4 regions of the Streptomyces sp. NBC_01317 genome follow, and region 4 is predicted to be linked to each of the others. Evidence: riboswitches for the same ligand, from Rfam matches in the RefSeq annotation. Region 4 holds a riboswitch; each other region holds the start of a gene.
The links. Region 4 has a riboswitch for cobalamin ahead of OG349_RS23260 (ABC transporter substrate-binding protein). Riboswitches for the same ligand answer to the same signal wherever they lie in the genome.
Positions count from the first base shown of each region.

Region 1: it holds a riboswitch for cobalamin, as region 4 does, so the genes downstream of both, OG349_RS11765 (ribonucleoside-diphosphate reductase subunit alpha) here and OG349_RS23260 (ABC transporter substrate-binding protein) in region 4, are expected to answer to the same signal.
Region 2: it holds a riboswitch for cobalamin, as region 4 does, so the genes downstream of both, metE (5-methyltetrahydropteroyltriglutamate--homocysteine S-methyltransferase) here and OG349_RS23260 (ABC transporter substrate-binding protein) in region 4, are expected to answer to the same signal.
Region 3: it holds a riboswitch for cobalamin, as region 4 does, so the genes downstream of both, OG349_RS27855 (cobalamin biosynthesis protein) here and OG349_RS23260 (ABC transporter substrate-binding protein) in region 4, are expected to answer to the same signal.

Region 1 covers NZ_CP108393.1:2,810,068-2,817,820, forward strand. The annotation lists gene OG349_RS11745 (GntR family transcriptional regulator) at 1-336, shown strand, start outside; gene OG349_RS11750 (DUF3311 domain-containing protein) at 461-754, shown strand; gene mctP (monocarboxylate uptake permease MctP) at 751-2,385, shown strand; partial or broken gene OG349_RS11760 (Uma2 family endonuclease) at 2,446-2,792, opposite strand; cobalamin riboswitch at 2,933-3,065, shown strand; gene OG349_RS11765 (ribonucleoside-diphosphate reductase subunit alpha) at 3,211-5,658, shown strand; gene OG349_RS11770 (ribonucleotide-diphosphate reductase subunit beta) at 5,658-6,686, shown strand; gene OG349_RS11775 (hypothetical protein) at 6,683-6,892, opposite strand; gene OG349_RS11780 (GlxA family transcriptional regulator) at 6,974-7,753, shown strand, end outside.
Region 2 covers NZ_CP108393.1:363,211-370,963, reverse strand. The annotation lists gene OG349_RS01480 (CbtA family protein) at 32-811, opposite strand; gene OG349_RS01475 (CbtB domain-containing protein) at 833-1,051, opposite strand; gene metE (5-methyltetrahydropteroyltriglutamate--homocysteine S-methyltransferase) at 1,348-3,672, opposite strand; cobalamin riboswitch at 3,835-4,053, opposite strand; gene OG349_RS01465 (ScbR family autoregulator-binding transcription factor) at 4,159-4,800, opposite strand; gene OG349_RS01460 (type III polyketide synthase) at 5,276-6,415, shown strand; gene OG349_RS01455 (cytochrome P450) at 6,417-7,670, shown strand; gene OG349_RS01450 (cupin domain-containing protein) at 7,740-7,753, shown strand, end outside.
Region 3 covers NZ_CP108393.1:6,403,843-6,411,595, reverse strand. The annotation lists gene OG349_RS27875 (alpha/beta hydrolase) at 25-1,152, opposite strand; gene OG349_RS27870 (class II aldolase/adducin family protein) at 1,254-1,916, opposite strand; gene OG349_RS27865 (inorganic phosphate transporter) at 2,085-3,356, shown strand; gene OG349_RS27860 (hypothetical protein) at 3,384-3,620, shown strand; cobalamin riboswitch at 3,716-3,874, shown strand; gene OG349_RS27855 (cobalamin biosynthesis protein) at 3,910-5,163, shown strand; gene OG349_RS27850 (cobyric acid synthase) at 5,175-6,704, shown strand; gene OG349_RS27845 (putative cobaltochelatase) at 6,952-7,753, shown strand, end outside.
Region 4 covers NZ_CP108393.1:5,369,158-5,376,910, reverse strand. The annotation lists gene OG349_RS23285 (PLP-dependent cysteine synthase family protein) at 1-784, opposite strand, end outside; gene OG349_RS23280 (MoaD/ThiS family protein) at 784-1,086, opposite strand; gene OG349_RS23275 (putative leader peptide) at 1,273-1,401, opposite strand; gene OG349_RS23270 (ABC transporter ATP-binding protein) at 1,471-2,247, opposite strand; gene OG349_RS23265 (FecCD family ABC transporter permease) at 2,270-3,310, opposite strand; gene OG349_RS23260 (ABC transporter substrate-binding protein) at 3,317-4,327, opposite strand; cobalamin riboswitch at 4,377-4,512, opposite strand; gene OG349_RS23255 (M67 family metallopeptidase) at 4,530-4,955, opposite strand; gene OG349_RS23250 (amino acid permease) at 5,068-6,537, opposite strand; gene OG349_RS23245 (DUF2017 domain-containing protein) at 6,629-7,207, opposite strand; gene clpS (ATP-dependent Clp protease adapter ClpS) at 7,207-7,512, opposite strand; gene OG349_RS23235 (nicotinate phosphoribosyltransferase) at 7,680-7,753, shown strand, end outside.

The DNA.
Region 1 (7,753 bases), 2.6 Mb from region 4:
CGGCTCGCCAGCGGGGAGCCGATGGCGATCGAGACCACGCACCTGTCGGCGAAACGCTTCCCCGCGCTGCGCCGCTCGCTCGTCAAGTACACCTCGCTCTACACGGCGTTGGCGGAGGTGTACGACGTGCGCCTCGCCGAGGCCGAGGAGACGATCGAGACCTCACTCGCCACCCCCCGGGAGGCCGGGCTGCTGGGCACGGATGTCGGGCTGCCGATGCTGATGCTGTCGCGCCACTCGATCGACGGGAACGGCGAACCGGTGGAGTGGGTGCGGTCGGTGTACCGGGGCGATCGTTACAAGTTCGTGGCGAGACTGCGCAGGCCGACCGACTGAGCGACCGGTCGCGGTCTTCCCACGGCCGTCGCGGTCTTCCCACGGACGGGGCCGTCCCCTAGATTTCCTGCGCGTTGCGAAAGCGATCAGCGAAACGGCGAGCAGTGAGGGGACGGAGCCGCGCATGTCAGAAGCACCGCCAGCAGCACCTTCAGAAGCACCCGAGGAGAACCCTCCCCCCACGGTCACACCCTTACGTGTGATCATCGCCTTCTGCCTGGTCGCGCCCTTCGTGGCGCTGCTCTGGGTGAGTTCGTACGCGCGGACCGATCCGGCGTTCATCGGCATCCCGTTCTTCTACTGGTACCAGATGCTCTGGGTCGTCGTGTCGGCCGTGCTGACGATGATCGCCTTCCAGCTGTGGCGGCGTGACCAGCGCGCCCGTACGGGATCCCGCGCGGGAGGTGCGTCGCGATGAACGACGGTGTGAACGGCGTCGCGCTCGGCGTCTTCATCTTCTTCTTCCTGGCCGTCACGGTCATGGGCTTCCTCGCGGCGCGCTGGCGCCGGGCGGAGAACGAACAGAGTCTCGACGAATGGGGCCTGGGCGGACGGTCGTTCGGCACGTGGGTCACCTGGTTCCTGCTCGGCGGCGACCTCTACACGGCGTACACCTTCGTGGCCGTGCCGGCGGCGATCTACGCGGCGGGCGCGGCGGGCTTCTTCGCGGTGCCGTACACAATCCTCGTCTATCCGCTCATCTTCACCTTCCTGCCCCGGCTCTGGTCGGTGTCGCACAAGCACGGGTATGTGACCACCTCGGACTTCGTCAGAGGCCGGTTCGGCTCGAAGGGTCTTTCGCTGGCGGTCGCCGTGACCGGCATCCTCGCGACCATGCCGTACATCGCGCTGCAACTGGTGGGGATCCAGGCGGTGCTGGACGTGATGGGCGTCGGCGGCGGCGAGGACACGAACTGGTTCGTGAAGGACCTGCCGCTGCTGATCGCGTTCGCCGTGCTCGCCGCGTACACGTACTCGTCGGGGCTGCGGGCGCCCGCGCTGATCGCGTTCGTGAAGGACACCCTGATCTATCTGGTGATCATCGTGGCCATCATCTACATCCCGGTCAAACTGGGCGGATTCGACGACATCTTCGCGAAGGCGGGCGACGCGTTCGCGCAGAAGAACCCGGCGACCGGGGCGCCACGCGGCGCGCTCGCGCCGGGCGAGGCCCAGCAGTGGGGTTACGCGACGCTCGCGCTCGGCTCGGCGCTCGCGCTCTTCATGTATCCGCACTCGGTCACGGCGACGCTCTCCAGCCGCAGCCGTGAGGTGATCCGGCGCAACACCACGATCCTGCCGCTGTATTCACTGATGCTGGGCCTGCTGGCGCTGCTCGGCTTCATGGCGATCGCGGCCGGGGTGAAGGTCGACAACGGGCAGCTGGCGATCCCGCAGCTCTTCGAGAACATGTTCCCCGACTGGTTCGCGGGGGTCGCCTTCGCGGCGATCGGCATCGGGGCGCTGGTGCCGGCCGCGATCATGTCGATCGCGGCGGCGAATCTGTTCACCCGCAACATCTACAAGGACTTCATCAAACCGGACGCGACCCCCGCGCAGGAGACGAAGGTCTCCAAGCTGGTGTCGCTGCTGGTGAAGGTGGGGGCGCTGGCCTTCGTCCTGACGATGGACAAGACGGTCGCGATCAACTTCCAGCTGCTGGGCGGAATCTGGATCCTCCAGACGATGCCGGCCCTGGTCGGCGGCCTGTTCACCCGCTGGTTCCACCGCTGGGCGCTGCTCACGGGATGGGCGGTGGGCATGCTGTACGGCACGATTGCGGCGTACGGCGTCGCGAGCCCGACGCAGGCGCACTTCGGCGGCTCCTCGAAGGAGATCCCCGGCATCGGCGAGATCGGCTACATCGGCCTGACGGCGTTTGTGCTGAACCTGGTGGTGAGCGTGGTCCTGACCTTCGTCTTCAAGGCCGCCAAGGCCCCGGAGGGCGTGGACGAGACGAGCCCGTCGGACTACACGGCGGACATCGGCGACCCGGGCGTGAAGAAGGATCTGCCACTGACCCCGGCGGACCCGGACCCCGTGCGCTGACGGGCCGTACGAAAGCAGCATCCAGGACGGGCCGCCGGAACTCCGGCGGCCCGTCCGTCGTCAGCGCACCCATTCCTTGAGCTGCTCGGTCTCCAGGGTGATCCCCACGGGGTCGGGGAGGCTGACGTCCTTGCCGAACGGCACCGTGTGCGCGATTTCGTAGCGGGTGGCGTTCGGCTCGCTGTAGACCGTCACCTCGCAACTGTCCCGGTCGATCAGCAGATAGACCGGGATCCCGGTCTCCGCGTAGGCACGCGGCTTCTGCACGCGGTCCCGCTCGTCGGTTCCGAGTCGTACGAGGTGACTTCGACGGCCATCAGGACGGGGGCGGGGTCGGCCCATTCGCCTTGGCCGGTGAAGGCGTCGGCGGGGGCGAGGGTGCCGTCCGGGCGAGCTCGCCCGGCCCTGTCGACCTGGTGCCAACCGGTTCTCGTGTGCTGTCACAGGGCGGCCTCCTCGTCTCCGGGACCATAGTGGAGGACTCCGACATCCATGGGGCGAAGTGGGGCGCGACACAACATCTAGGGGGTGCTTCACCGTGCGCCCCCCAGATGTATGCTCAACCTCGTTGTCGACGCAGGGGAATCCGGTGGGAATCCGGAACTGTCCCGCAACGGTCTGCTGTGGTGTGCTTTGTCATACCCGTGAGTCCGAACACCTGCCGGCAGCGCATCCGGCTCGACCGAACCGGGTGCCAGGACGTCCGGGCCCCGAGGCTGGGCCGGAGACGCCGTGGTTCGTGCTGCCCGGAGACGGGTGAGTGGCGGATCCGCGCGCCCCCGCTTCCCCGCCGACGGCCCAGAGCCGAGCGAGGGAGAGCACCACGTGACCATCGCGCCAGCCGATCCGGCTTCAGGCATCTCCGAGGTCTCCGCACAGGTGACCGACGGACCCGGGACCGCGTTGCTGCGGCTCCTGACCGACCTGACCGCCGATCTGCCCGACACCGACCCAGGACGCGTCGCCGGCGCCGCGCTGCGTGGCCGCAATGCCCGGTCGGACGAGGCCGAGCTGCGCGAGCTCGCCACCGAGGCGGCCGCGGGGCTCATCTCCGAGGACCCGGCCTACTCCCGGCTCGCCGCCCGGCTGCTCACCCGTACCATCGCCGAAGAGGCCGCGAGCCAGGGCGCCGTGGCGTTCTCCGCGTCCGTCGCGGTGGGGCACCGCGAGGGCCTGATCGCGGACCGCACGGCCGACTTCGTCGCGCTGCACGCCGACTTCCTGGACGCGCTGATCGACCCGGACGCCGACGACCGCTTCGGCTACTTCGGGCTCCGTACCCTCTTCAGCCGGTACCTGCTCCGCCACCCCCTCACCCGCAAGGTCATCGAGACCCCCCAGCACTTCATGCTGCGCGTCGGCGCCGGTCTCGCCGAGGACACCAGCGTCCGCGCGCTGGACGAGGTCGCCTCCCTCTACCGCCTGATGAGCCGCCTGGACTACCTCCCGTCCTCGCCGACGCTCTTCAACTCCGGTACGCGCCACCCGCAGATGTCCTCCTGCTACCTGCTGGACTCCCCGCTGGACGAGCTGGACTCGATCTACGACCGCTACCACCAGGTGGCGCGCCTGTCGAAGCACGCGGGCGGCATCGGCCTCTCGTACTCCCGCATCCGCTCGCGCGGCTCACTGATCCGCGGCACGAACGGGCACTCGAACGGCATCGTCCCGTTCCTGCGGACCCTGGACTCCTCGGTCGCGGCGGTCAACCAGGGCGGCCGGCGCAAGGGCGCGGCCTGTGTCTACCTGGAGACCTGGCACGCGGACCTGGAGGAGTTCCTGGAACTGCGCGACAACACCGGTGAGGAAGCCCGCCGCACGCACAACCTGAACCTCGCCCACTGGATCCCGGACGAGTTCATGCGCCGCGTCGACGCGGACGGCGAGTGGTCGCTGTTCTCCCCCGCCGACGTCCCGGAGTTCGTGGACCTGTGGGGCGACGAGTTCGACGCCGCGTACCGCGAGGCGGAGGCCGCGGGCCTGGCGCGGAAGACCATCCCGGCCCGTGAGCTGTACGGCCGCATGATGCGTACCCTCGCCCAGACCGGCAACGGCTGGATGACCTTCAAGGACGCGTCGAACCGTACGGCCAACCAGACGGCCCTGCCCGGCAAGGTCGTCCACTCCTCCAACCTCTGCACGGAGATCCTGGAGGTCACGGACGACGGCGAGACGGCCGTCTGCAACCTCGGCTCGGTCAACCTCGGCGCCTTCGTGCTCGATTCGGGCGAGATCGACTGGGAGCGGCTGGACGAGACCGTCCGTACGGCCGTCACCTTCCTCGACCGGGTCGTGGACATCAACTTCTACCCGACCGAGCAGGCCGGCCGCTCCAACGCCAAGTGGCGTCCGGTGGGCCTGGGCGCGATGGGCCTCCAGGACGTCTTCTTCAAGAAGCGCCTGCCGTTCGACTCCGCCGAGGCGGCCGCGCTCTCCACGAAGATCGCCGAGCGGATCATGCTCGCCGCGTACGAGGCGTCCTGCGCGCTCGCCGAGCGCAACGGGCCGCTCCCGGCCTGGTCGGAGACCCGTACCGCCGCCGGCGTGCTGCACCCCGACCACTACGACGTCGAGCTGAACTGGCCGGAGCGCTGGGACGCGCTGCGCGCCCGCGTCGCGAAGAGCGGCATGCGCAACTCCCTGCTCCTCGCGATCGCGCCGACGGCGACCATCGCGTCGATCGCGGGCGTGTACGAGTGCATCGAGCCGCAGGTCTCCAACCTCTTCAAGCGCGAGACGCTGTCGGGGGAGTTCCTCCAGGTCAACTCGTACCTGGTGCAGGAGCTCAAGGACCTGGGCGTCTGGGACGCGCAGACGCGCGAGGCGCTGCGCGAGTCCAGCGGCTCGGTGGCCGGCTTCACCTGGATCCCGGCGGAGGTGCGCGAGCTGTACCGCACGGCGTGGGAGATCCCGCAGCGCGGTCTGATCGACATGGCGGCGGCCCGTACGCCGTTCCTCGACCAGAGCCAGTCGCTGAACCTGTTCCTGGAGACGCCGACCATCGGGAAGCTCAGCTCGATGTACGCGTACGCCTGGAAGAAGGGCCTCAAGACCACGTACTACCTGCGTTCGCGCCCCGCGACGCGCATCGCCCGCGCGGCGGGCGGCGCCCAGGCGGCGGCCACCGTGCCGGCGCCGGCCACCGCGGCCGCTACCGCCGCCACCATCCCGCTCCAGCAGGCGTCCCCGGCCCCCGCGAACCCGATGGTCCCGGACGCGGACGCGATCGCCTGCTCCCTGGAGAACCCCGAGTCCTGCGAGGCCTGCCAGTAATGAGTTCCACCGAGAAGAGCCCCGCCGAGAAGAACCTGCTCGACCCGGGCTTCGAGCTGACCCTGCGTCCCATGCGCTACCCGGACTTCTACGAGCGCTACCGCGACGCGATCAAAAACACCTGGTCGGTGGAGGAGGTCGACCTCCACTCCGACGTCGCCGACCTCGCCAAGCTCTCCCCCGGCGAGCAGCACATGATCGGCCGGCTCGTCGCGTTCTTCGCGACGGGCGACTCGATCGTGTCGAACAACCTGGTGCTGACGCTCTACAAGCACATCAACTCCCCCGAGGCGCGGCTGTACCTGTCCCGCCAGCTCTTCGAGGAGGCCGTGCACGTCCAGTTCTACCTGACGCTGCTCGACACCTATCTGCCCGACCCGGACGACCGCGCGGCGGCCTTCGACGCGGTGGAGGAGATCCCGTCGATCCGCGAGAAGGCGCAGTTCTGCTTCCGCTGGATGGACTCGGTGGAGAAGATCGACCGCCTGGAGACGAAGGCGGACCGCCGCCGCTTCCTGCTCAACCTGATCTGCTTCGCGGCGTGCATCGAGGGGCTGTTCTTCTACGGAGCCTTCGCGTACGTGTACTGGTTCCGCTCGCGCGGTCTGCTGCACGGCCTGGCCACCGGCACCAACTGGGTGTTCCGGGACGAGACGATGCACATGAACTTCGCCTTCGAGGTGGTCGACACCGTACGCAAGGAGGAGCCGGAGCTGTTCGACGACGCGCTCCAGCAGCAGGTCACGGACATGCTGAAGGAGGCCGTAGAGGCGGAGTTGCAGTTCGGCCGCGACCTGTGCGGCGACGGCCTGCCGGGCATGAACACGGAGTCGATGCGCGAGTACCTCCAGTGCGTCGCCGACCAGCGGCTCCAGCGGCTGGGCTTCGCGCCGGTGTACGGCTCGGAGAATCCGTTCTCCTTCATGGAGCTCCAGGGCGTCCAGGAACTGACCAACTTCTTCGAACGCCGCCCGTCGGCGTACCAGGTGGCGGTGGAGGGGTCGGTCGCGTTCGACGACGACTTCTAGGCCGCTGTTGCTGTGGTACGCCCGGGGCGCGCCCCACCTCCGCTGCGGCGGGGGTGGGGCGCGCGGGCAGGCGGGTCGGGTTCCTCGTGGTGGGCGCGACGCAACTGGCGGTCGATCGAGAGGTCCTTGAGGAGCCAGAGCAGGGCCGGGAGGGCCAGGAGGACGAACAGGGCCGTAAGGGCGGTAAACGCCAGGAAGGTGTCCATGTATCCAGCGTCGGGGATGTGTGCGACACAAGGCAGTGGCAGGACTGTCATCGAACCTCGAATTACTGCCACACTGGGCCCATGCTGAAAAACGTCGCCGCCGTCCTGCTCGACGGAGTCCACCCCTTCGAACTCGGCGTCGTCTGCGAGGTGTTCGGGCTCGACCGCAGCGACGACGGGCTGCCCGTCTACGACTTCGCGGTGGTCTCCGGGGAGGGGCCGGTGCTGCGTACACACGCGGGATTCACCCTCGGCTCGCTGGCCGGGCTCGAACGGCTGGAGGAGGCCGACCTCATCGCCGTACCCGCCGGAGACGCCTACGCCGAGCGCGAGTTCCCCGAGGAGCTGCTGGCGGCGCTGCGGCGTGCCGTGGACCGGGGGGCGCGGGTGCTCAGCGTCTGCACCGGCGGCTATCTGCTCGGCGCCGCGGGCCTCCTCGACGGGCGCCGCTGCACCGTGCACTGGCGGCACGCGACCGACCTCGCCCGGCGGTTCCCCGAGGCGCGGGTGGAGCCCGCCGTGCTGTACGTCGAGGACGGCCCGGTGATCACGTCCGCCGGTACGGCCGCCGGCATCGACGCGTGCCTGTATCTCGTACGGCAGGAACACGGCCCGGAGATCGCCAACGCGCTCGCCCGCCGCATGGTCGTCCCGCCCCACCGCGACGGCGGCCAGGCCCAGTTCATCGAGCGGCCGCTGCCCGTCGCCTGCGACACCGTCGGGGAGGTGCTGTCGTGGATGGAGCGCCACCTGGACCGCGAGATGACCGTGGAACAACTGGCCGAGCGGGCCCACATGTCACCGCGTACCTTCGCCCGCCGCTTCCAGCAGGAGACGGGGACCACTCCGTACCGCTGGCTC
Region 2 (7,753 bases), 5.0 Mb from region 4:
CGGCCTGACCCGCCGGGACGCCCCATGGCCCTCAGCCCGCGGCGGCGGTGGCCTTCGGCTCCACCCCGGACGTACCGGCGGGGACGGCGACCCGGTCGGTCCTCGGGACGAGGAGCCGCTCGGCGAGGTGGCCGAAGAGCAGCCCGAACGTCGTCCACAGGGTGACCTGGACGGCGAGCGAAGACAGCCGGAACTCCCAGATCAGCGTGGCCGGGAAGTCCTTGGGCACCTCGTTGATCGTCGGCAGGAAGCCGTAGGCCAGTCCGACGGCGACCACGAAGGCGGCCCCCGCCGCCACCGTCGCGTTCCAGTTGCCCAGGCGCGGCGCGAGCCGCCGGCCGAGCAGGAGCGCGCCGGCCGCGAGCAGGAGACTCAGCACGATCATCAGGAAGTAGAGCGTCGTCCGCTTCCCGATGGTGTCGCCGTTGCCGACGGCGGGCGGGTTGGCCGGGTACTTGAGGAACGGTACGACGTACACCGTCAGCAGCGCGCCGACGGCCAGCAGGACAGCGGTCGCCCGCGGTCCGAACCGGCCGACGCGGCCCAGGGCGTAACAGAACACCAGGGCGGCGATGCCCCCGACCGCGATGCCGAAGATGAGCACACCGGTGGCGAGGCCCGCGGTGGACTGGAGGGAACGGCTGACGAGTTCCTCGCCGCCGTGCTCGTGGCTGTGCGCCTCCTCGAACGCGATGGCCGCGTCCACGGAGGGCTCACCGAGCAGATAGGCGACCACGAGGGCGAGCACACCGGCGGCGAGGCCGGCGAGCATGCCGCGCACGAGCAGGGCGCGGACAGATACGGAGTTCATGAGAAAGGGTCTCCCGGCCGGTCAGTGGCAGGGGAAACCGAGCAGATGGCGTCCGTCGTGGACCCATTCGTGCACGCTCTCACCTGAGATGACGGACAGGGCACCCTGTTCCGCGCCGACGAAGTAGAGCAGGACGAGCATCAGCACGCCGAAGAAGAGCGCCCACGGGGCTATCTCCTTGAGCGAGAGGGGAGTGAGAGCCGGTGTTGCGGCTGTCGTGGGGGCAGCGGAGTGTGCCATGGCCGAACCTCCTGGGGAACACGCGTCCCGATCGTGGTGCTTGAGACGAAGGTGCCGGGTCTGACTTCCCGCAGAGGTACGGGTACACAGTGGCGCGACCGTGCCGGATTCTCACCGGACTTCCGTCACACCGTCGTCATGTCCACGCGACCGTACCGTCTGCGGACCTGGACCGCCACAACGCCTGACGGCGGCCCGAGCGGAACAGTTGGCCGGATGTCAGGAAACATCCGGTCTGTCCGCCCCGGCCGCCGCCGGGTCGTTCCGGTTCCGGGGCCGGCCGGCCCCGGCTCGGGTCAGGAAGTGCGGGTGGGCAGGGTGCCCCGGACCTCACGGGCGGCCTCGACCAGGTTCTCCAGCGAGGCGCGCACCTCGGTCCAGCCGCGGGTCTTCAGCCCGCAGTCCGGGTTGACCCACAGCCGCTCGGCCGGCACCGCCTCAAGTCCCTTGCGCAGCAGGGCCGCCGCCTCCTGGGCGGAGGGCACGCGGGGGGAGTGGATGTCGTAGACCCCGGGGCCCACCTCGCGCGGATAGCCCGCCGCCGCCAGTTCGCCGGCGACCTGCATGTGCGACCGCGCCGCCTCCAGGCTGATCACGTCCGCGTCCAGATCCTTGATGGCCTGGACGATGTCCCCGAACTCCGCGTAGCACATGTGTGTGTGGATCTGGGTGGCCGGGAGGACCCCGCCGGTGGTGATACGGAAGGCCTCGGTCGCCCAGTCGAGATACTCCTGGCGGTCGTCGGCACGCAGCGGCAGCGTCTCGCGCAGCGCGGGCTCGTCCACCTGGATGACCGAAGTCCCGGCTGCCTCCAAGTCGTTCACCTCGTCGCGCAGCGCGAGCGCGACCTGGAGGGCGGTGTCGCCGAGCGGCTGGTCGTCACGGACGAAGGACCAGGCCAGCATGGTGACAGGGCCGGTGAGCATGCCCTTGACCGGCCGGTCGGTGACCGACTGCGCGTACGTGGTCCAGCGCACGGTCATCGGCTCGGGGCGCGAGATGTCCCCGGCCAGGATCGGCGGGCGCACGTAACGGGTGCCGTACGACTGCACCCACCCCTGCCGGGTCGCGAGGTAGCCGGTCAGCTGCTCGGCGAAGTACTGGACCATGTCGTTGCGTTCGGGCTCGCCGTGCACCAGCACGTCGATGCCGGCCTTCTCCTGGAAGGCGAGGACCTCACGGATCTCGGCCTCGATGCGCTCGTCGTACCCCGCCGTGTCGATACGTCCCGCGCGCAGGTCGGCGCGTGCGGTGCGCAGTTCGTTCGTCTGCGGGAACGAGCCGATGGTGGTGGTCGGCAGCAACGGCAGCCCGAGGTGGGCACGCTGGGCCGTCGCCCGCTCCGGGTACGGTGCGGCGCGGTGCCCGTCGGCGTCGGTGACCGCCGTGGCGCGGGCCCGTACCGCCGGGTCGTTGGTGAGCGCGGAACCGGCGCGCGAGACCAGGTCGGCGCGGTTCGCGGTGAGTTCGGCGGCGATCGTGTCGGTGCCCTGCGCGAGACCGCGCGCCAGCGTGACGACCTCCTCCGTCTTCTGGCGCGCGAAGGCGAGCCAGCGGAGGATCTGCGGATCGATGTCCCGCTCCGCCGTGACGTCGAGCGGGACGTGCAGGAGCGAGCAGGAGGAGGACACGTCGACGCGGTCGGCGAGCCCGAGGAGCGTACCGAGGACCGACAACGACTTCTCGAAGTCGTTGATCCAGATGTTGCGGCCGTTGACGACGCCCGCGACCAGGCGCTTGCCCGGCAGGCCGCCCACGGCGCCCAGGGCGTCGAGGTTCGCGGCGGCCGGTCCCGTGAAGTCGAGGGCAAGCCCTTCGACGGGTGCCTTGGCGAGGACGGGCAGGGCCTTGCCGAGCCGGTCGAAGTACGACGCGACCAGCAGCTTCGGCCGGTCGGTCAGCGCGCCGAGGTCCCGGTAGGCGCGGGCCGTGGCGTTCAGCTCCGCCGGGGTCCTGTCCTCGACGAGCGCGGGCTCGTCGAGCTGCGCCCACTCGGCGCCGGCGGCGCGCAGGTCGGCCAGGACTTCCGCGTACACCGGGAGCAGCCGGTCGAGCAGCGTCAGCGGCTCGAAGTCCGGGGCGACACCGGGGGCGGGCTTGGCCAGCAGCAGATAGGTGACCGGGCCCACGAGCACGGGCCGCGCCGCGAGGCCCAGCGCGAGGGCTTCCCTCAGCTCGGCGACCGGCTTGGTGGAATCGGCGGTGAACACGGTGTCCGGGCCCAGCTCGGGGACGAGGTAGTGGTAGTTCGTGTCGAACCACTTGGTCATCTCCAGCGGCGCGACGTCCTGCGTGCCGCGCGCCATCGCGAAATACCCGTCGAGGGCGTCCGCCGCGACGGCGGCGCGGTGGCGTGCGGGGATCGCGCCGACCAAGACGCTGGTGTCGAGGACGTGGTCGTACAACGAGAAGTCGCCGGTGGGAACCTCGTGGATGCCGGCGTCGGCGAGGCGGCGCCAGTTCGTACGGCGCAGTCCGGCGGCCGTGTCGCGCAACGCGTCGGCGCCGACGGTGCCTTTCCAGTAGCCCTCGACGGCCTTCTTCAGTTCACGGTTCTGGCCCTGGCGGGGGTAGCCGTGCACGGTCGCCCGTGCTGCCGCGGCTGCGGACTTGTCTGTCACAGAACTCTCCTTCGCGAGCGGTTCTCTGCCGTCCCGGGGACGGTCGAGGGCACGAGAGGAGCCACAGACCGGACGGATCACGTCCCGGGTGTCCGGGTGCGCGTGACCGCCTGATATGTACGCCGACCCGCCCACGAGGTCACCGGGATCTCCGCGCACGGTGTTCGCGCGCGGGCAGTGGCAGGTCTTCGGACTCGTGGGCGCGTCTCTACGGACGAGACACCTACTGGCCGTCGCTTCCCAGACCCGATCCGGGCCCAGTGCTGATGACGGCGGTCGTTCCCACTCACCGCTGCGGGGCAGTCCCGGATTCCCACCGGGTTCCCTCTTACGACGCCGCTGTCTGGCTGACAGGGCGAACCAACTGCACTCGTCACCCTATGCCCTCAGCTGAAGCGCCGGGAGCCCCTTTCCTTATTCCGGAAGGGGGAGGGGTTCCGGACGGGGGAGGGCCCGCTCACCAGGTGGGAAGGCCCGCTCACCGGATCAGGCCGCCATGATCGCCTCGGTGACCCGTACCCCGCGGTCGGGCGCGGTGTCGATGCTCGGCATCAGGCCCGGGACCGCGATGCTGGGCAGGATGTGTCCCCACAGTATCGATATCCGCCGCCCGAGATCCTCGCGATTCGTCAGGGCGCGGGACATCAGCTGGATGCCGGCGAAGGCACCGACCAGCAGTTCGACGGTGTCCTGCGGGCGCACGCTGGGGAGCAACTCACCCTGCGCGCGTGCCTCTTCCATCAGCGACACCAGATGGACGGGCCACTGGCGGAAGGGGCCGCTGTGGTCGACGCCGGGGGGAGCACCCTGGTCCACGGTGAGCCGGACGCTTCCCCTGAGCAGTGCGTTGTCCAGGAGCCGGTGGGCCACCGCGAAGGTGATGTCGATGACTTCCTGGAGCTTGGAGGCCTGTGGGGGTACGGTGCCGAGCTGTACCTGCTCGTCCAGGACCGCCTGCGCCAGAGCTTCCTTCGACTGGAAGTGGAAATACAGGGCACCCTTGGTGACCTCAGCGCGTTCCAGAACCATGGTGAGGGTCGTGGAGGAGTAGCCGAACTCGTCGAAGACCGCGCCGGCCGCCTCCAGAATCGCCATGCGCGTCCGGATGGCGCGCTCCTGTGTTGCCATGAATGACCCTTCCGCGCAGCCGGGTTGACCAGCACAAAACAAACCGCCCAGCCCGTACTATAGGGCTCAACGACTCCCCGAATGTCTCTCCCGCGCCAAAACGTTGGGACGCGAAGGGGTCTCCGGGACCTACGAGTCCCGTGGTGACACCGGTACAGGATGGCCGGTTTTCGGCTTCCGACCCGTTCGGTGGACGGGTCGTGACCCACGGTCGCCGGGCCGGTGGGGTCCCGGCCGTCGGAGCGACGCATCGGGGACCGGGCGGCGCGCCCACGAACGGACGATGCGCCCCTTTTGTGCTTACTTTCCGTAGTCATGGGTAAGATCCCTCACGGTCCTTCGGATCCCGCCCCCTCGCTCCCCTGACGCTCCTCCCAGGGGCCAGTTCCCGGCAGTTCCCCAGGTTGCGGGGTGGTGGGCCACCACAGAGTGTGGGCCGCAGTTCACAGCGAACACGAACGAAGGAGAGCGCGTCGTGGCGACTCTGTGTAAGCCCGATGTGTCGGTTCCCGAGCATGTGATCACCATGGAGGACACCCTCGCCCTGGCGCGGTCGCTCCACGCCGGCCACCCGCAACTTCCCCTGGCGCTCCGGTTGATCGAGAACACCGGGGTGGCCAAGCGCCACCTCGTCCAGCCCATCGAGGAGACCCTCAGGCACCCCGGCTTCGAGGACCGCAACCGGCTGTACGAGTCCGAGGCGAAGGCGCGGGTGCCCGCCGTGGTGAACCGCGCCCTGGACCACGCCGAGCTGCGTGCCTCCGACATCGACCTGATCATCTATGTCTCGTGCACGGGCTTCATGATGCCGTCGCTGACCGCCTGGCTGATCAACACCATGGACTTCCCCAGTCACACCCGGCAGTTGCCGATCGCCCAGCTCGGCTGCGCGGCGGGCGGCGCCGCCGTCAACCGGGCGCACGACTTCTGCCAGGCGTACCCGGACGCGAACGTGCTCATCGTCGCGTGCGAATTCTGTTCGCTCTGCTACCAGCCGACCGACCTGGGGGTCGGCTCGCTGCTCTCCAACGGCCTGTTCGGTGACGCGGTGGCCGCCGCCGTCGTCCGGGGCAAGGGCGGCACCGGCATCGCGCTGGAGCGCAACGGCTCGCACCTCGTGCCCGACACCACCGACTGGATCGCGTACAGCGTCCGCGCGACCGGCTTCCACTTCCTGCTGGACAAGCGGGTGCCCGGCACGATGGAACCCCTCGCCCCCGCGCTCCGCGCGATGGCCGTCCAGCACGGCTGGGACGCGGCGGCCCTCGACTTCTACATCATCCACGCGGGCGGCCCGCGCATCCTGGACGACCTCAGCCACTTCCTGGAGGTCCCGCCCGAGGCGTTCCGGTTCAGCCGCGCCACCCTCACCGAGTACGGGAACATCGCCAGCGCCGTCGTCCTCGACGCGGTGCGCAGGCTGTTCGACGAGGGCCGGGTCGAGGACGGCGCCAGCGGGATCATCGCGGGCTTCGGGCCCGGCATCACCGCCGAGATGGCCCTCGGACGCTGGTCCACCGACTCCCTCGCCGGCCTGGAGCTGTCCGAACGGCACGTCCTGACCACCCCGGTCCACACCGACCGGCCCTCTCCCGCGACGGAACCGGTGAGCTGAGATGACCACCAACACACCGGAGACGGCGGCCCCCGCGCAGGACACCCCCGACACCGGGAGGGACGCGCATCCCGTCCGGTTCTGGGCCGTGCCCCACCTGTCCGGGCTGGACTTCGACCCCTTCCTCGCCGAACGGCTGCGCGAGGACCCGGTCAGCCGGGTCCAGCTCCCCCACGGCGAGGGGTTCGCCTGGCTGATCACCCGGTACGAGGACGTCAAGCTGGTCACCAACGACGCGCGCTTCAGCCGTCAGGCGCTCGTGGGCCGTGCCGTCACCCGGATGACCCCGCACTTCATCCCGCTCGACGCGGCCGTGGGATTCGCCGACCCGCCCGACCACACCCGGCTGCGCCGCTCGGTCGCCAAGGCGTTCACCCCCCGCGCCGTCGCCGGGGTGGAGGAGCGTGCCCGGCGGATCATGGACGACCTCATCGACGGCATGCTGCGCGCGGGCGCGCCCGCCGATCTGATGGCGCGGATCCACGGGCCGTTCCCGCTGGCCGTGATCAGCGAGATCATGGGCGTGCCCGAGCACGACCGGCCGTTGATGCGGAAGTGGACGGAGTCGCTCCTGACCGCCGCGCACAGCCGGGCCCACAGCGAGCGTGCCAAGGCGGAGATCGGTGCCTATTTCACCGACTTCATCGGCCGGCGGCGTACGAACGGCGGCGACGACCTCGCGGCGGTGCTGGCCGAGGCGGTGGAGACGGACGAGCTGAGCCTCGAAGAAGCGGTCGCGATCGCCGTCCTCATCCAGATCAGCGGCGCCCACGCCGTCACCAACAACAGCGCCAACATGCTCTACGCGCTGCTCACCCACCCGGACCACATGGCGCGGCTGCGCGCGGAACCCGAGCTGCTGCCCGCCGCCGTCGAGGAGCTGCTGCGCTTCATCCCGCACCGCAACGGCGTGGGCATCGCACGGATCGCCACCGAGGACGTGACGGTCCGGGGGGTACGGATCCGGGCCGGCGAGGCCGTCTACGCCTCGTACCTCACCGCCAACCGGGACTCGGACGTCTTCGCCGATCCCGGCCGGCTCGACTTCGACCGGGGCCCCACCCCGCATCTGGCCTTCGGACACGGACCGCACTACTGCGTCGGCCCGATGCTCGCCCGGCTGGAGTCCAGGATCATGATCGCGAGCCTGCTGGAGCGGCTGCCGCGCCTGCGGCTCGCCGTGCCGCGGGACGAGGTGCGCTGGCGGCGCGAGGCATTGATCCGCGGCCCCGAGGCGCTGCCCGTCCTCTGGTGAGCGACCCGTCCGTACCCGTCTCCGCCTTCCTCTGCCGCCTTTCCCTTCCGTCTCTTTCCGGAGGACCGCATGACCCTGATGAC
Region 3 (7,753 bases), 1.0 Mb from region 4:
CGGTGCGTCCGCCGCGGCCGTCCGTCACATCAGGGGGACGAGGAAGCGGCGGAGGGTTTCCTCGTAGTCCTCGGGATCGGCGTTCCACATCGCGCCGTGCGGGGCGTGCGCCACGGGGTGGAGGGAGATCAGTTCCGGCCGGTGGGCGGCGAGGGCGCGGGCCGGTTCCCACGGCGTGAGGAGGTCGCCGGGGCCGTGGAAGATCAGGGTCGGGACCCGCAGGTTCCGGGGGTCGGCGGCCCGGCGCAGCCGGTTCCCGTGCAGTCCGGTGCTCCCCTGGGCCGCCCTGACGGCGAGCGGCATCAGCGCCGCCGGGACCCGGCGGGCCGAGGCGAGCGCCCGCAGCGTGGACTCCCAGTCGAGCACCGGCGAGTCCAGCACCAGGCCGGAGATCCGGGCGGTGAGCGTGGAGTCCGCGGCGGCGCGCAGCGCCATGGAGGCGCCGGTGGACCAGCCGTACAGGATCACCCGCTCGGCGCCGTACCGGACGGCGTAGCGGATCGCGGCGTCGAGGTCGCGCCATTCGGAGTCGCCGAGGTGCCCGAGGCCGTCCGGGGAGCGGGGCGCGCCCGCGTCGCCCCGGTAGGCGAGGTCGAGCACCGGGAAGCGCTGGCCGGCGAGGAACGGCAGGAGGTTCAGCGGGTGCTCGCGGGTGGTGCCCAGGCCGTGGGTGGTGATCACCCAGGTCTCGCGTTCCCCCGGTACGAACCACGCGGGCAGCGCGCCCAGTTCGCCGGGGATCTCGACATCCTTGTGGTCGAGCCCGAGGGCCGTGGTGGGGTCGCCGCTGTACAGCTGGGGGGTGAGCCGCACACGCGCGCCTCGGGAGAGCGTGCCGCGGCTGACGCGTTCCAGCCGCCGTACGACGGTGTCGGCGTCGCGCGCCTCCCCGTCGAGGACGGGCCCGACCACCGCGTGCAGGCCGGGGGCCTCAAGACCGTACGTACCGGGCCGTACGGAGGCGAGGCAGCGGGTCAGGGTGACGTGTCCGGCGGCCGTGGCGTGCACGGTCAGCCAGGGGTCTCCGGGCAGGGGGCGCCCGGGCGATGCCTTGAGCGCGGCATCGCTGGCGTACCGGCCGGCCGCCACCGCGGCCGCGCCGACACCGATGAATGTGGAGACGGCCGCTGCCGTCACAGTTGCCGGGCGCATTTCCTCAGTGTCGGTACGGCGGCGGCGGACGGCCACCGGACGTGGGCCGTCAGGGCTGCGGGCGGTGGCGGCCGCCGGTTCGCGGGCACCCCCCGTGGGTCTCAGGGCTTCTGGCCGTAGCCCTTGAGCTTCTCGCCGACCTCGGCGACCTGGGACTCGGAGAGCAGGGCCGGGGTGCGGCCGGGGACCGAGGACGCCGTGAGCCAGACGCGGCACATCCACTCCAGCTGGGCCGTGCGGTCGTACGCCCGGTCCAGGGAGTCGCCGTAGGTGACGGTGCCGTGGTTCCTGAGCAGGCAGCCCGTACGGTCGCGCAGGGCGTCGCGCATGTGCGCGGCCAGTTCGGGTGTGCCGTACGTGGCGTAGGGGGCGACCCGCACCGGGCCGCCGAGGGCCGCCGCCATGTAGTGGATCAGCGGCAGTTCGGTGACGAGGGTCGAGACGGCGGCGGCGTGGACGGCGTGCGTGTGGACCACGGCGGAGGCGTCCGTGGTGCGGTAGATCTCCAGGTGGAGCGGCAGTTCGCTCGTCGGGCCGAGCCGGCCGGAGACCTGGCGTCCGGAGAGGTCGACGGCGACCAGGTCGCCGGGTGTGAGGCGGTCGTACGGCACCCCGCTCGGGGTGACGAGGACCTCGTCCCCGACCCGTACGGAGACATTGCCCGACGTCCCCACGACGAGCCCTTCCGCGGTGGTCCTGCGCGCGGTCGCCACCAGCTCGGCCCAGGCCCGGTGGCGCGCGTCCGCAGGCAGATGATCAGTCATATGGCGATCTTGCCAGCCCGGGCGGAAAAAGGGCAGGTCGGACAACACATCAGGCGCTCGGAGAGCCGTTCAGGAGAGACACTCCGAGTACCTCCCTAGTTAACCTTCCGTTCACCCTGCATCCTTACGTTCACCGTGGCCACCGACGTCGAACGATTGCCTGGGTAAATGGAACACTTCACGCTGCTGCTCGCGATCGTGATCGTGACGGCTCTCGTGTTCGATTTCACGAACGGTTTCCACGACACCGCCAACGCGATGGCGACGACCATCTCGACCGGCGCCCTGAAGCCCAAGACCGCGGTGGCGATGTCCGCCGTCCTGAATCTCGTCGGCGCGTTCCTGTCCGTGGAGGTCGCCAAGACGATCTCCGGCGGACTCATCAACGAATCGGGCATCCGTACCGAAGTGATCTTCGCGGCGCTGGTCGGCGCGATCATCTGGAATCTCTTCACCTGGCTGCTGGGGCTCCCGTCGAGCTCCTCCCACGCCCTGTTCGGCGGCCTCATCGGCGCCACCCTGATGTCCGTCGGCACCTCCGGTGTCAACGGCGGCGTCGTCATCACCAAGGTCCTGATCCCGGCGCTCGCCGCCCCGCTCGTCGCGGGGCTCGCGGCCATGCTCGCCACCCGGCTGACGTACCGCGTCAGCGCCCGTACGGACGAGAAGGCGACGGCCAAGGGCTTCCGGGCCGGGCAGATCGCCTCCGCCGGGCTGGTCTCCCTCGCCCACGGCACCAACGACGCGCAGAAGACCATGGGCGTCATCACGCTGGCGCTGGTCACCGGCGGGGTCCTCTCCCCCGGCTCCAACCCGCCTCTGTGGGTCATCGTCTCGGCGGGCACGGCGATCGCGCTCGGCACGTACCTCGGTGGCTGGCGCATCATCAAAACCATGGGCACCGGCCTCACCGACCTGCGCCCGCAGCAGGGCTTCGCCGCCCAGACCAGCGCCGCGACGGTCATCCTGGCCTCCTCGCACCTCGGCTTCTCGCTCTCCACCACGCAGTCCTGCTCCGGTGCCGTGATGGGCGCGGGCCTGGGCCGCAAGGGCGGGGTCGTGCGCTGGTCGACGGCGACCCGGATGTTCATCGCCTGGGGGCTGACGCTGCCCGCCGCGGGGCTGGTGGCCGCCGGGGCGGAGTTCCTGACCGGGCACGGGACGTGGGGTGTCACCGTCGTGGCGATCCTGCTCGTCGCCGTCTCCGGTGCGATCTGGCTCGCGTCGCGCCGCCGTCCGGTGGACCACACGCATGTGACCGGGGCGGATGTGGTGCCGGTGAATGTGGGGGTGGACATCGCCGCCTCCGGTCCGACAGTGGCGGGCCTCGCGTCCGTGGACGCCGCTACCGCCGGTCTGACGACCACCATCCCGGGGCCCGTCGCCCTGCCCATCCCGCCCGCCGTCGCCGGCGAGTCGGCGCGAACCGCCACGGTCTGAACCGCCACGGTCTAAGGAAGCGATCACATGAAAATCGACTGGGCAGCCCTCGGCTCCGTGTTCGGCGTCAGCCTCGTGTCCACCATCGGTCTGGTGGGCCTGTTCACCCTCGGCATCGTGGCCCTGGCCAAGCAGGAGTCGGCGGCCTCGGAGTCCGGCGGGTCGGCGGGGGGCTCCGTGGCCCTGGCGCGCACCGGCGCCTACGCGTGCTTCGCGCTGTGCGCGGCGGCCGTGGCGTACGGCATCTACCTGATCGTGGCCTGACCGTACGTACCGCGCTCGGCCCGGGGGCCTGCCCCCGGGCCTTTCGTGTGGGGCTTCGCACACTGCCCCGCCGCAGGTCAAGGGCGGGTTGACGGGCGTTCTCGCAGCGTGGTGGACTGCCGGGGCCAATTACGGCGGCAGCAGAGGAAGCCGGTGCGAATCCGGCGCGGTCCCGCCACTGTCACCGGGCACGGTGTCCCTCCGGGGAAACGTCCCCGGGAGCCAGGAACTCTCGCCGCCGCGTTTTCCGTCGAGCCGGGGCGCGGACCCTGAGTGAGGACACGTCGCCATGCCTGGCCGCGCCTGCGTCCGTGCCGCCGCTTCTGTCGCTTCTGTCGCCGCCACCAGCCCCGCCGTTTCGGTCACTTCCGCAGCGGGGGCCTCTGGTCGGCCGGCCCGGTCGGCCGGCTGGGACGCCGCGTGGGTCCACGCGTACGGGGCCGCGGGCGGGCTGCTCGCCGACCTTCTGCTGGGCGATCCGCGCCGGGGCCATCCGGTCGCGGCGTTCGGACGGGCCGCGGGGGGCGTGGAGCGCGCCCTGTGGCGGGACCACCGTGGCTGGGGCGCGTTGCACACGCTGGTCTGCGCGGGCGGGGCGGTGGGCCTGGGCGCGGTGGTGGCACGCGGGGCGCGGGGACGTGGGGCGCGAGGGCGTGCGGGTGCCGGGACGGCGGGAGTTGCCGGGACGGCGGAACGTACCGGAGCAGCCGGAGGTGCCGGGCTCGCGGGCCGGCGGGTCGCCTCGGTCGCGCTGACCGCCGCCGCCACCTGGTCCGTCGTCGGCGGTACGTCACTGGCGCGCGAGGCGCGTGCCATCGGCCGGGCGCTCTCCGCCGGGGACGTCGAACTGGCCCGGGAGCGGCTGCCGCACCTGTGCGGCCGTGACCCGCAGTCCCTCGACGCCCAGCAGATCGCGCGGGCCGTCGTGGAGTCCGTCGCCGAGAACACCTCCGACGCGGTGGTGGGCGCGCTCGTGTGGGGCGCCCTGGCCGGGGTCCCCGGGCTGGCCGGGTTCCGGGCCGTGAACACACTGGACGCCATGGTGGGGCACAAGTCCCCGAAATACCGCCGGTTCGGCTGGGCCTCGGCCCGTCTCGACGACGTGGCGGGCGCGCCAGGCGCCCGGCTGACCGCCGCGCTGGCCGTCGTCGCGGGCGGCGATCCGCGCGGGGCGTGGCGGGCGTGGCGCGACGACGCGCGCAAGCACCCGAGCCCCAACGCGGGCCCGGTGGAGGCCTCGTTCGCGGGGGCGCTGGGCGTACGGCTGGGCGGAACGCTCGCGTACGGCGGCCGGGTCGAACACCGCCCGGTACTGAACGGCGGCGGCCGGCCCGTGGAGATCGCCGACATCGAACGGGCCGTGCGGTTGTCCCGGCGGGTGAGCGGATTGGCGCTGGCGGTGTGCGTGGCGGGGCGGTTCGCGTACGCGGCGGTTTCCGGAACGGGTGCGGGGGCCGACCGGGGCGTCGGCGCGGGCGCCCTTGACGGTGCGGGTCTCGGCTCGGGCGCCGGTGACGGTGCGGGTGTGGGGAGGCCGTTGTGAGGCGGGACGGGGTGGGGGGTGGGGTGCTCATCGCCGGGACCACCTCCGACGCGGGCAAGAGCGTCGTCACCGCGGGCGTCTGCCGGTGGCTCGTGCGGCAAGGTGTCAACGTCGCGCCCTTCAAGGGCCAGAACATGTCCCTCAACTCGTTCGTGACGCGCGAAGGCGCCGAGATCGGCCGGGCCCAGGCCATGCAGGCGCAGGCCGCCCGTATCGAGCCGACCGCGCTGATGAACCCCGTACTGCTGAAGCCCGGCAGCGACCGGAGCAGTCAAGTGGTCCTCATGGGGCGCCCGGTGGGCGAGATGAGCGCCAGGGGCTACCACGGGGGCCGCCAGGAAGCGCTGCTGGGGACCGTACTGGAGTGCCTCGCCGAGCTGCGCCGTACGTACGACGCCGTGATCTGCGAAGGCGCCGGCAGCCCCGCCGAGATCAACCTCCGCCGCACCGACATCGTGAACATGGGCATCGCCCGCGCCGCCCGCCTGCCGGTCGTCGTGGTCGGGGACATCGACCGGGGCGGGGTCTTCGCCTCGTTCTTCGGGACGACGGCGCTGCTGAGCGCCGAGGACCAGGCGCTGGTCGCGGGGTACGTCGTCAACAAGTTCCGGGGCGATGTGTCCTTGCTGGAACCGGGGTTGGAGATGCTGCGCGGGCTGACCGGGCGGGCGACCCTCGGTGTGCTGCCGTGGCGGCCCGGCCTCGGCATCGACGAGGAGGACGGGCTGCGGGTGTCGCTCCGCGGGTCGGTACGGGAGTCCGCGGCGTCCGTTCCGTACGGCGAGGACGTCCTGCGCGTCGCGGTGTGCGCCGTACCGCTGATGTCGAACTTCACCGACGTGGACGCGTTGGCGGCGGAGCCGGGTGTGGTGGTGCGGTTCGTGGACCGGGCGGAGGAACTGGCCGACGCGGACCTGGTCGTCATACCCGGCACCCGCGGCACCGTGCGCGCCCTGGCCTGGCTGCGGGAGCGCGGGCTCGCGGACGCGGTGGCGCGGCGGGCGGCGTCGGGTCGCCCGGTGCTGGGCATCTGCGGCGGCTACCAGGTGCTCGGCGAGCTGATCGACGACGAGGTGGAGTCGCGGGCCGGGATTGTGGCGGGGCTGGGACTGCTGCCGGTACGGGTGCGGTTCGCGCGCGAGAAGACGCTGGGGCGGCCGGTGGGCGTCGCCCTCGGTGAGCCTGTGGAGGGGTACGAGATCCACCACGGGGTCGCGGAGGTCGGCGGCGGCCCGGCGTTCGTCTCCGACGGGGGCGGGGTGGCGCTGGACGGGTGCCGGGTGGGTTCTGTGCGGGGGACGCACTGGCACGGGGTGCTGGAGAACGACGCGTTCCGGCGGCGGTTCCTCGTGGAGGTCGCGCGGGAGGCGGGGCGGCGGTTCGTACCGGCGCCGGACACGAGCTTCGGGGCACTGCGGGAGGAACAGCTCGATCTGCTGGGGGACCTGGTGGAGGAGCACGCGGACACGGATGCGTTGTGGCGGCTGATCGAGGGGGGCGCTCCTGGGGGGCTGCCGTTCATTCCGCCGGGTGCGCCGTGACGCCGTCCGGCGGGGGCGCGTTGTCGGGGGCGCGTTGGGCTCGGGTACGTCGCCGGGGGCGGGGGCCGGGGCCTACGGAGGCACGGGTGTCCGGACTGCTATCCTCACCGCGCTTCGCGCGAGTTGCGACGCTTTACGTCCGGACACCCATGCCTCCTCCGACCCCGACCCCCTCGCGCCGGTGGGGGTTGAGCAGCCACCTGCCGCCGGTAGTCCGACACGTACTGACCGCACTCCAAGGAGCCCCATGAGTACCCCTTTCCCGTTTACCGCTGTCGTCGGAATGGACGATCTACGGCTCGCGCTGCTGTTGAACGCCGTCAGTCCGGCGGTGGGTGGTGTGCTGGTTCGGGGTGAGAAGGGCACCGCCAAGAGCACTGCCGTGCGGGCGCTCTCCGCGTTGATGCCCGAGGTTGAGGTGGTGGGTGGGTGCCGGTTCAGTTGTGATCCCGCCCTGCCTGATCCGTTGTGTCCTGATGGGCCCCATGAGGTGGGGCCGGGTGCTCTGCGGCCCGCGCGGATGGTTGAGTTGCCCGTCGGGGCCTCGGAGGACCGGCTTGTGGGGGCGCTCGACATCGAGCGGGCCCTGTCGGAGGGCGTGAAGGCCTTTGAGCCGGGGCTTCTTGCCGATGCCCATCGTGGGGTGTTGTACGTGGATGAGGTGAATCTGCTCCACGATCACCTGGTCGACCTCCTGTTGGACGCCGCCGCCATGGGCGCCTCGTACGTCGAGCGTGAAGGGGTTTCCGTACGGCATGCCGCGCGGTTTCTGCTCGTCGGGACGATGAACCCCGAAGAGGGCGAGCTGCGGCCGCAGTTGCTCGACCGGTTCGGGCTGACCGTGGAGGTCGCCGCGTCGCGGGAGCCCGAGACGCGGGTCGAGGTCGTACGGCGGCGGCTCGCCTACGACGACGATCCGGCCGGATTCGCGGGGCGTTGGGCCGAGGAAGAGAGTGCGCTGCGGGAGCGGATCGTTGCCGCGCGGGCGCTGCTGTCGGACGTACGGCTCGGGGACGCGGCCTTGTTGCAGATCGCCGCCACCTGCGCCG
Region 4 (7,753 bases):
GCGCGGCGCCGGTGGAGACGCCGGCGAAGATCCCCTCCTGCTGGAGGAGTTCACGGGTACGGGTCACCGCGTCGGCCGAGCCGACGGAGAAGCGCGTGGTGAGGACGGACGCGTCGTACAGCTCCGGTACGAAGCCCTCGTCCAGGTTCCGCAGCCCGTAGACGACGTCGTCGTAGCGCGGCTCGGCCGCGACGATCTTGATGTCGGGCCTGTGCTCGCGCAGGAACCGGCCGACGCCCATCAGCGTGCCCGTCGTGCCGAGGCCGGCCACGAAGTGGGTGACGGACGGCAGGTCGGCGAGGATCTCGGGACCGGTGGTGGCGTAGTGGGCGCCCGCGTTGTCGGGGTTGCCGTACTGGTAGAGCATCACCCAGTCCGGGTTCTTCTCCGCCAGTTCCTTCGCGACCTTCACGGCCGTGTTGGAGCCGCCCGCCGCCGGGGACGGGATGATCTCCGCGCCCCACATGGTGAGCAGGTCGCGCCGCTCCCGTGAGGTGTTCTCCGGCATGACGCAGACGATGCGGTAGCCCTTGAGCTTGGCCGCCATCGCCAGCGAGATGCCGGTGTTGCCGCTGGTGGGCTCCAGGATCGTGCAGCCGGGGGTGAGCCGTCCGTCCTTCTCGGCCTGCTCGACCATGTGCAGGGCGGGCCGGTCCTTGACGGAGCCGGTCGGGTTGCGGTCCTCCAGCTTGGCCCAGATCCGGACGTCGTCCGAGGGCGACAGCCGGGGAAGCCGTACGAGAGGGGTGTTGCCGACCGCCGCCAGCGGGGATTCGTAGCGCATCAGGCCGTGTGCGTCTCGGGAGCGCCGCCCGCGACCGCGGGGAGGATGGTGACGCTGTCGCCGTCGGAGAGGGTCGTGGAGATGCCGTCCAGGAAGCGGACGTCCTCGTCGTTCAGGTAGACGTTGACGAAGCGGCGGAGCTGGTTGCCCGCGGCCGGGTCGATGAGCCGCTCGCGGATGCCGGCGTGGCGGGTGTCGAGGTCGGCGAACAGGTCCGAGAGGGTGTCGCCGGTGCCCTGGACGGCCTTCGCTCCGTCGGTGTAGGTGCGGAGGATGGTCGGGATGCGGACCTCGATGGCCATGACGTGGGCTCCTTGTCGGGTGCGGCGGGACGGGCGGGGAAAACGGGCCGGGCGGGAGAAGTATGGGCGCGCGGCTCGCGCCCCCGCACGGAGGGGGTGGTGCGGCGGTGCTGCGCTAGGGACGCCGACGGCGAACGGGCCTGACGGAGGCTCTTGTTCCGTCCGGGGCGAACGGTGCGTCCGGGCTCAGCCGACCGCGTCAGGACACGCGTCGGTACAGATGGCGCTCGCGAGGCGGCACAGGTCGACGTGCAGCCGCGCCACGAGCAGCAGCGGGGTGCTCGGCGTCTTGTCGCTCACGTCGGGAAGAACCATGCGGTCATCGTATCGATTCCCGCTTCGCATCCGGATAGGCCGTCTCGCGCGACGGACGAAAGGTGTTCGTCAGGTGGACGGCGGCAGGTAGACCACCAGGGGTCTGCCGGTCACCGGATGCTCGCTGACCTCGGCTTTCACTCCGTAGACCGTGTCGAGGAGTGCGGGGGTGAGGACGTCGTGCGGAGTGCCGGACGCGACGATCCGGCCGGCCCGGAGGACGTAGATCCGGTCGCAGTAGTGGGCGGCGAGGTTGAGATCGTGCAGGGCGAGGAGGTTGGTGGTCCCCGCCTTTTTGATCAGGGTGAGGATGCCGAGCTGGTAGCTGATGTCGAGGTGGTTGGTCGGCTCGTCCAGGACGAGCAGCGCCGGCCGCTGGACCAGGGCGCGGGCGACGAGGGCGCGCTGGCGTTCGCCGCCGGACAGGGTGGGGAAGGCGCGCGGCGCGAGGCCGGCGATCCCGACCCGTGCGAGGGCCTCGTCGGCGAGGGTGGTGTCGGCGGCGGTGTCGGCCTCCCAGAACCGTTTGTGCGGGGAGCGGCCCATGGCGACGACCTCCCTGACGGTGAGTTCGAACTCGGTCCCGCCGTCCTGCGGGACGGTGGCGATCCGGCGGGCCCGTTCCTTGGGGGTCATCGTGTGCAGGTCGCGCCCGTCGAGCAGGGCGTGTCCGTGGCTGGGCCGCAGGGTCCCGTACACACACCGCAGCAGGGTGGTCTTGCCGCTGCCGTTGGGGCCGACGAGTCCGACGGTCTCGCCGGGCACGGCGGTGAGGTCGGCGCGGTCGACGAGGAGGCGTCCGCCCGTCTCGTACGACAGTCCTTCGAGGGACAGCGAGGCGGTCATACGGGTGCTCCTTCCGGACTCGTCATACGGGGGCTCCTTCGGGGCGGCGGCGCATCAGCCAGAGGAAGAACGGGCCGCCGGTGAGCGCCGTGAGCACGCCGACGGGGAGGTCCTGCGGCGCGGCGACGGTACGGGCCGCGAGGTCGGCGGCGACGAGGACGACGGCCCCGCCGAGCGCGGCGACGGGCAGCAGGACGCGGTGGGTGGCGCCGACGGCCATCCGGGCGGCGTGCGGGACGAGCAGCCCGATGAAGCCGACGGCGCCGCTGGCGGCGACCATGACGCCGGTGACCAGGGAGGCGAGGACGAAGACGGCGGCGCGGAAGCGGGCGGCGTCCAGGCCGAGGGCGGTCGCGCCCTCCTCGCCGAGGAGGAGCAGGTCGAGCGGCCGGGCGAGTGCCATGAGGAGGGCGGTGCCGAGGGTGAGGACGACGCCGGGCAGCAGGAGGGTGGACCAGCGGGCGCTGCCGAGGCCGCCCATCGACCAGTAGAGGGCTTCTTGGAAGTGCTCGGGGCGGGCGGAGACGACCAGGACGAGGGTGGTGAGGGCGGTGAGGATGTACGAGACGGTGACGCCGGCGAGGACGAGCCGGCCGCCGGTCAGTTCGCCGCCGCGCCGCGCGAGTCCGTAGACGAGGACGAGCGCGACGAGGGAGCCGGCGAAGGCGGCGGCGGGCATGGCGACGGTGGTGGTGACACCGCCGCCGATGCCGAGGACGAGGACCAGGACGGCTCCGGTGGACGCGCCGGAGGAGATGCCGAGGAGGAAGGGGTCGGCGAGCCGGTTGCGTACGAGTGCCTGGAGGACGGTCCCGACGACGGCGAGCCCGGCGCCGACCACCGCGCCGAGGAGGACGCGCGGCAGCCGTACGTCGAGCACGATCGTACGGAAGGGGCTGGGGTCGGCCCGCCCGGCCAGGGCGGCGACGACCTGACCGGGCGGGATGCGGACGGAACCGAGGGCGAGGGCCGCGACGACAACGGCGGCGAGTGCGGCGGCGAGGCCGGTCAGCACGAGGGTGTGGCGTATCCGCCCGGGGGCGGGCGGGGTGGTGGTGCTCACCGGGTCTTACTTCACGGTCTCGGGGTGGAGTTGCGCGGCGAGTTCCGCGAGGGCGCCGGGGGCGCGGACGCCGAGGACGACCTCGGAGAGGGGCATGACGGCGAATCGTTTGTTCTTGATCGCCGGGACGTCCTGGAGGACGGGGTCGTCCAGGAGGCGCTTCTCCTTCTGGGCGACGGTGGTGGAGCCGTAGTCGTAGATGACGACGGTCTGGGGCTTGCGGGCGACGACCTGTTCCCAGGTGGCGTCGCCGAAGGACTTGTCGAGGTCGGCGAAGACGTTGCGGCCGCCGGCGCGGGTGATCAGTTCGTTGCCGATGCCCTTGCCGCCGGCGGTGAAGGCGGTCTTGTCGCCGCTGTCGTAGACGAAGACGGAGAGCGGCTCGACGGCCTTGAGCTTCTCGGCGGTGTCGGCGACGGTGGTGCGGGCGTGGGCGATCCACTTCTCGGCGCGGTCGGGGACGCCGAAGGTGCGGCCGACCTCCCGTACTTCCTGGTAGACGTCGTCCAGGGTGGTCTTGCCCCGGGTGCAGTTCTCCAGGTTGAGCCGGGTGTCGACGCCGGAGCTCTTGAGCGCGTCGCGGGCGCGGCCGTCCCCGGCGTCGAAGGCGCTGGAGTAGCCGCCGTAGACGAAGTCGGGGTCGGCGGCGAGGAGTTTCTCCTTGGAGGGGTACTCCTTGGCGAGGACCGGGACGTCCGCGTAGGCCTTGGCATAGGCGGGGAGGATCTTGTCGTCCAGGTAGGCGGTGCCGACCAGGGACTTCTGGAGGCCGAGGGCCAGCATGACCTCGGTGGCGTGCTGGTTCATGGTGACCACCCGCTTCGGCGGGGCCTGGTAGGTGGTGGTCACCCCGCAGTTGGTGACGGTGTACGGGAAGCCCTGGGGGGCGCCGGCGGCGGGCTTCGCGCCGGTCGCGTCCTTCGTGTCCGTGCCGTCCGTACCGCCTCCGCAGGCGGCGAGCGGGAGGAGGGCGGCGGACAGGGCGACGGCTATGAGCGCGCGGCGGCGCCGGGGAATGACATGCACGGCTGGGCCTCCTCCAGGGGATTTCCGCGTCCCCTGGTTGGTGGAAGAAGGGCGGCAGGTCAGTTCCTGGCTGCCGAGCCGTAAGGGGGCTCGGTCACAGTGGCGGGACCGCGCCGGATTCGCACCGGCTTCCTGGGTCCTGCCGCCTCGGGTTCGCCGGTCAGTCTCTCAGACACCACCTCGCGGACACGCCCTAGGGGCCGTCCGCGACGACCTCGACGTCCTCCTCCGTGACCTGGCCGTCGACGATGCGGTACGAGCGGAACTGGAACGGGCCGAGGCCGTCGCTGTCGGCGGTGGAGACCAGCACGTAGTGGGCCCCGGGCTCGTTCGCGTACGTGATGTCGGTACGGGACGGGTAGGCCTCCGTCGCCGTGTGGGAGTGGTAGACGATCACCGGGTCCTCGTCGCGGTCGTCCATGTCCCGGTAGAGCTTGAGCAGGTCGGCCGAGTCGAACTCGTAGAACGTGGGCGAGCGCGCGGCGTTGAGCATGGGGATGAAGCGCTCGGGGCGTCCGCTGCCGGCCGGGCCCGCGACCACGCCGCAGGCCTCGTCGGGGTGGTCGCGTCGGGCGTGCGCGACGATCTGGTCGTGCAGGGCCTGGCTGATGGTGAGCATGCTGGAAATATAAACGGACCCGGCCCCGCGGAGGGCGGGGCCGGGTCGGGTGTACGGAGACCAGGAGCGCGTCCGGTACGGAGGCCGGGGGCCGGTCCCGTACAGAAGCGCGTTACTCCGTCGCGGAGGCGTACTCGGGCGCGTCGCTCTCGGTGCTCCCGGCCGTACGGCGCCGGAGGAGCCGCCAGCCCACCGCGAGGCCGACCGCCCAGACCGCGCCGACGTACAGGGAGACCCGCGCGTCCTTGTCGTACGCGATCAGGCAGGTGACGAGCGCCAGGAAGGCGACCGCGACCCAGCTGAACACCGCCCCGCCGGGGGCCGGGAACGGGGAGGCCGGCAGGCGGCCCGCGTCGACGGCGCGGCGGTAGCGGATATGGCTGACCAGGATCATCAGCCAGGTCCAGACGCCGGCAGCGGTCGCCACGGACGTGACGTATCCGAACGCCTTCTCCGGGACGATGTAGTTGAGGATCACGCCGATGCCCATCAGGGCGACGGAGACGGTGATGCCGAGCGCCGGCGTCCTGCGGGAGTTGAGCCTGCCGAACGCCTTGGGCGCCTCGCTGTTGGCGGCGAGGCCACGCAGCATCCGGCCGGTGGAGTACATGCCGGAGTTGCAGGAGGACAGCGCGGCGGTGAGCACCACGAAGTTGACGATGCCCGCGGCGAGCGGGATGCCCATCTTCTCGAAGGCGTACACGAACGGGCTGGTGCCGGCGGAGAACTCGGTCCATCTGACGACGGCGAGAATGACGGAGAGCGCGCCGACGTAGAACACGATGATGCGCCAGGGCAGGGTGTTGATCGCCTTGGGGAGGGTCTTCTCGGGGTTCTCGGACTCGCCCGCGGTGACGCCGACGAGTTCGACGGCGAGGTAGGCGAACATCACGCCCTGGAGGGTCATCAGGCTGGAGCCGATGCCGTTCGGGAAGACGCCGTCGTGCGCCCAGAGGTTGGAGGCCCGCGCGGTGTCACCGGCCTCGGAGAAGCCGAGGGTGAGGACGCCGAGGCCGATCACGATCATGCCGATGATGGCGGTGACCTTGATCATCGAGAACCAGAACTCGACCTCGCCGAAGATCTTCACCGAGATCAGGTTCACCCCGAAGAGGACCACGAGGAACACCAGCGCGCTGACCCACTGCGGGATCGCGGGAAACCAGAAGTGGATGTAGATGGCGGCGGCGGTCAGCTCGGCCATGCCGGTGACCACCCACATCAGCCAGTACGTCCACCCCGTCGCGAACCCGGAGAACGGGCCGAGGAACTCCCGGGCGTACTCCGCGAAGGAGCCCGACACGGGGCGGTAGAGCAGCAGTTCGCCGAGGGCCCGCATGATGAAGAAGATCACGACGCCGGCGAGGGCGTACATGAGGATGATGCTGGGTCCCGCCTTGGCGATGTTCGCTCCGGCGCCCATGAAGAGGCCGACGCCGATGGCGCCGCCGATCGCGATCATCTGGACCTGCCGGCTGCCCAGTCCGCGCTCGTAGCCCTCTTCGCCGATGTGGTCCTCATCGGTAGGGGGAGCCGCTCCGCCGCCGTCGTCCTGCCCCTGGTCGACCTGCGCAGAGGTCATGGTGATGCGCCCTTTCTGCCTGCCGGCCCGCGCCGTCGTCGGCGGCGGACCGGTTTCCGATCCCCCCGGATACGCCCCCCGGATACGGCCGTCAGGCCGACAGCGTCTCGATGAGGCTCTCCTGGAGCGCGCCGAGCCAGAGGTACGCCATCACCATCGGCTTGCGCGGATCGGTGTCGGGCAGCCGGTACAGCTCGGCGCCCTCGTCCTCGTCGGTGACCTCCAGGCGGGTGCCTATGGTCAGCCGGAGGTCGTTGAGGGCGCCCAGCCAGTGGAGGCACTCCTCACCGCTCAGCTTGAGGACGGCGCCGCCCTCGCCCGTGGGGCCCAGCGCGTCGAGCGAGCGGACGACGGCGATGCCGTCGGCGCGCTTGCGGTCCCGCAGGTCGTTCTCCGTGAAGCGCCGGAACTCCGAGGAGAACTCCTTCAGTTCGTCGTCGTCATCGCCGTACGCGTCCGGGAAGAGCCGGGCCAGCGCGGGGTCCTCGGGCGGTTCGCTGGGGCCGACCGCGAAGAGCGAGGCGAGCGGGTCCTCTCCCTGGGCGGGCTCGTCGCCGGGGCCGATCAGCTCCAGCAGCTGCATGGCCAGGGAGCGCAGGATCGAGATCTCCACCTCGTCGAGCGCGACGGCCGCGCCGCCGCCCGGGGTGGCCTCGAAGTGCCCGGCCATCAGTCGCGGTCCTGGGTCAGGGTCGCCCAGAGGCCGTATCCGTGCATCGCCTGCACGTCGCGTTCCATCTCCTCGCGGCTGCCGCTGGAGACGACCGCGCGGCCCTTGTGGTGCACGTCGAGCATCAGTTTGTGTGCCTTGTCCTTGGAGTAGCCGAAATACGTCTGGAAGACGTACGCCACATAACTCATGAGGTTGACCGGGTCGTTGTGCACGATCGTCAGCCAGGGCACGTCGGGTTCGGGGACGACGAACGTCTCCTCGGCCGATTCGGGGCGTTCGATCTCTGTCGGAGCGACACTCACGGTTCGGGACGACCTTCTTCTCTGCCGGGTGCAGCCCGGGATTCAGCCCTGCACGACCCATGCTGCCACCCACGGGGGCCGGTCGCACAAACGACTCCGGGGGTGACGCGGGAGGCGGCGGAAAAGAAATCGTCACTCTGACGAGTATTGGGGGTAGCATCGTCCGTATGAACACTGCGGACCTTGGGCTGCCGGTGGACGTGCCGTCGACCGCGCTCTTCACCGACCAGTACGAGCTGAC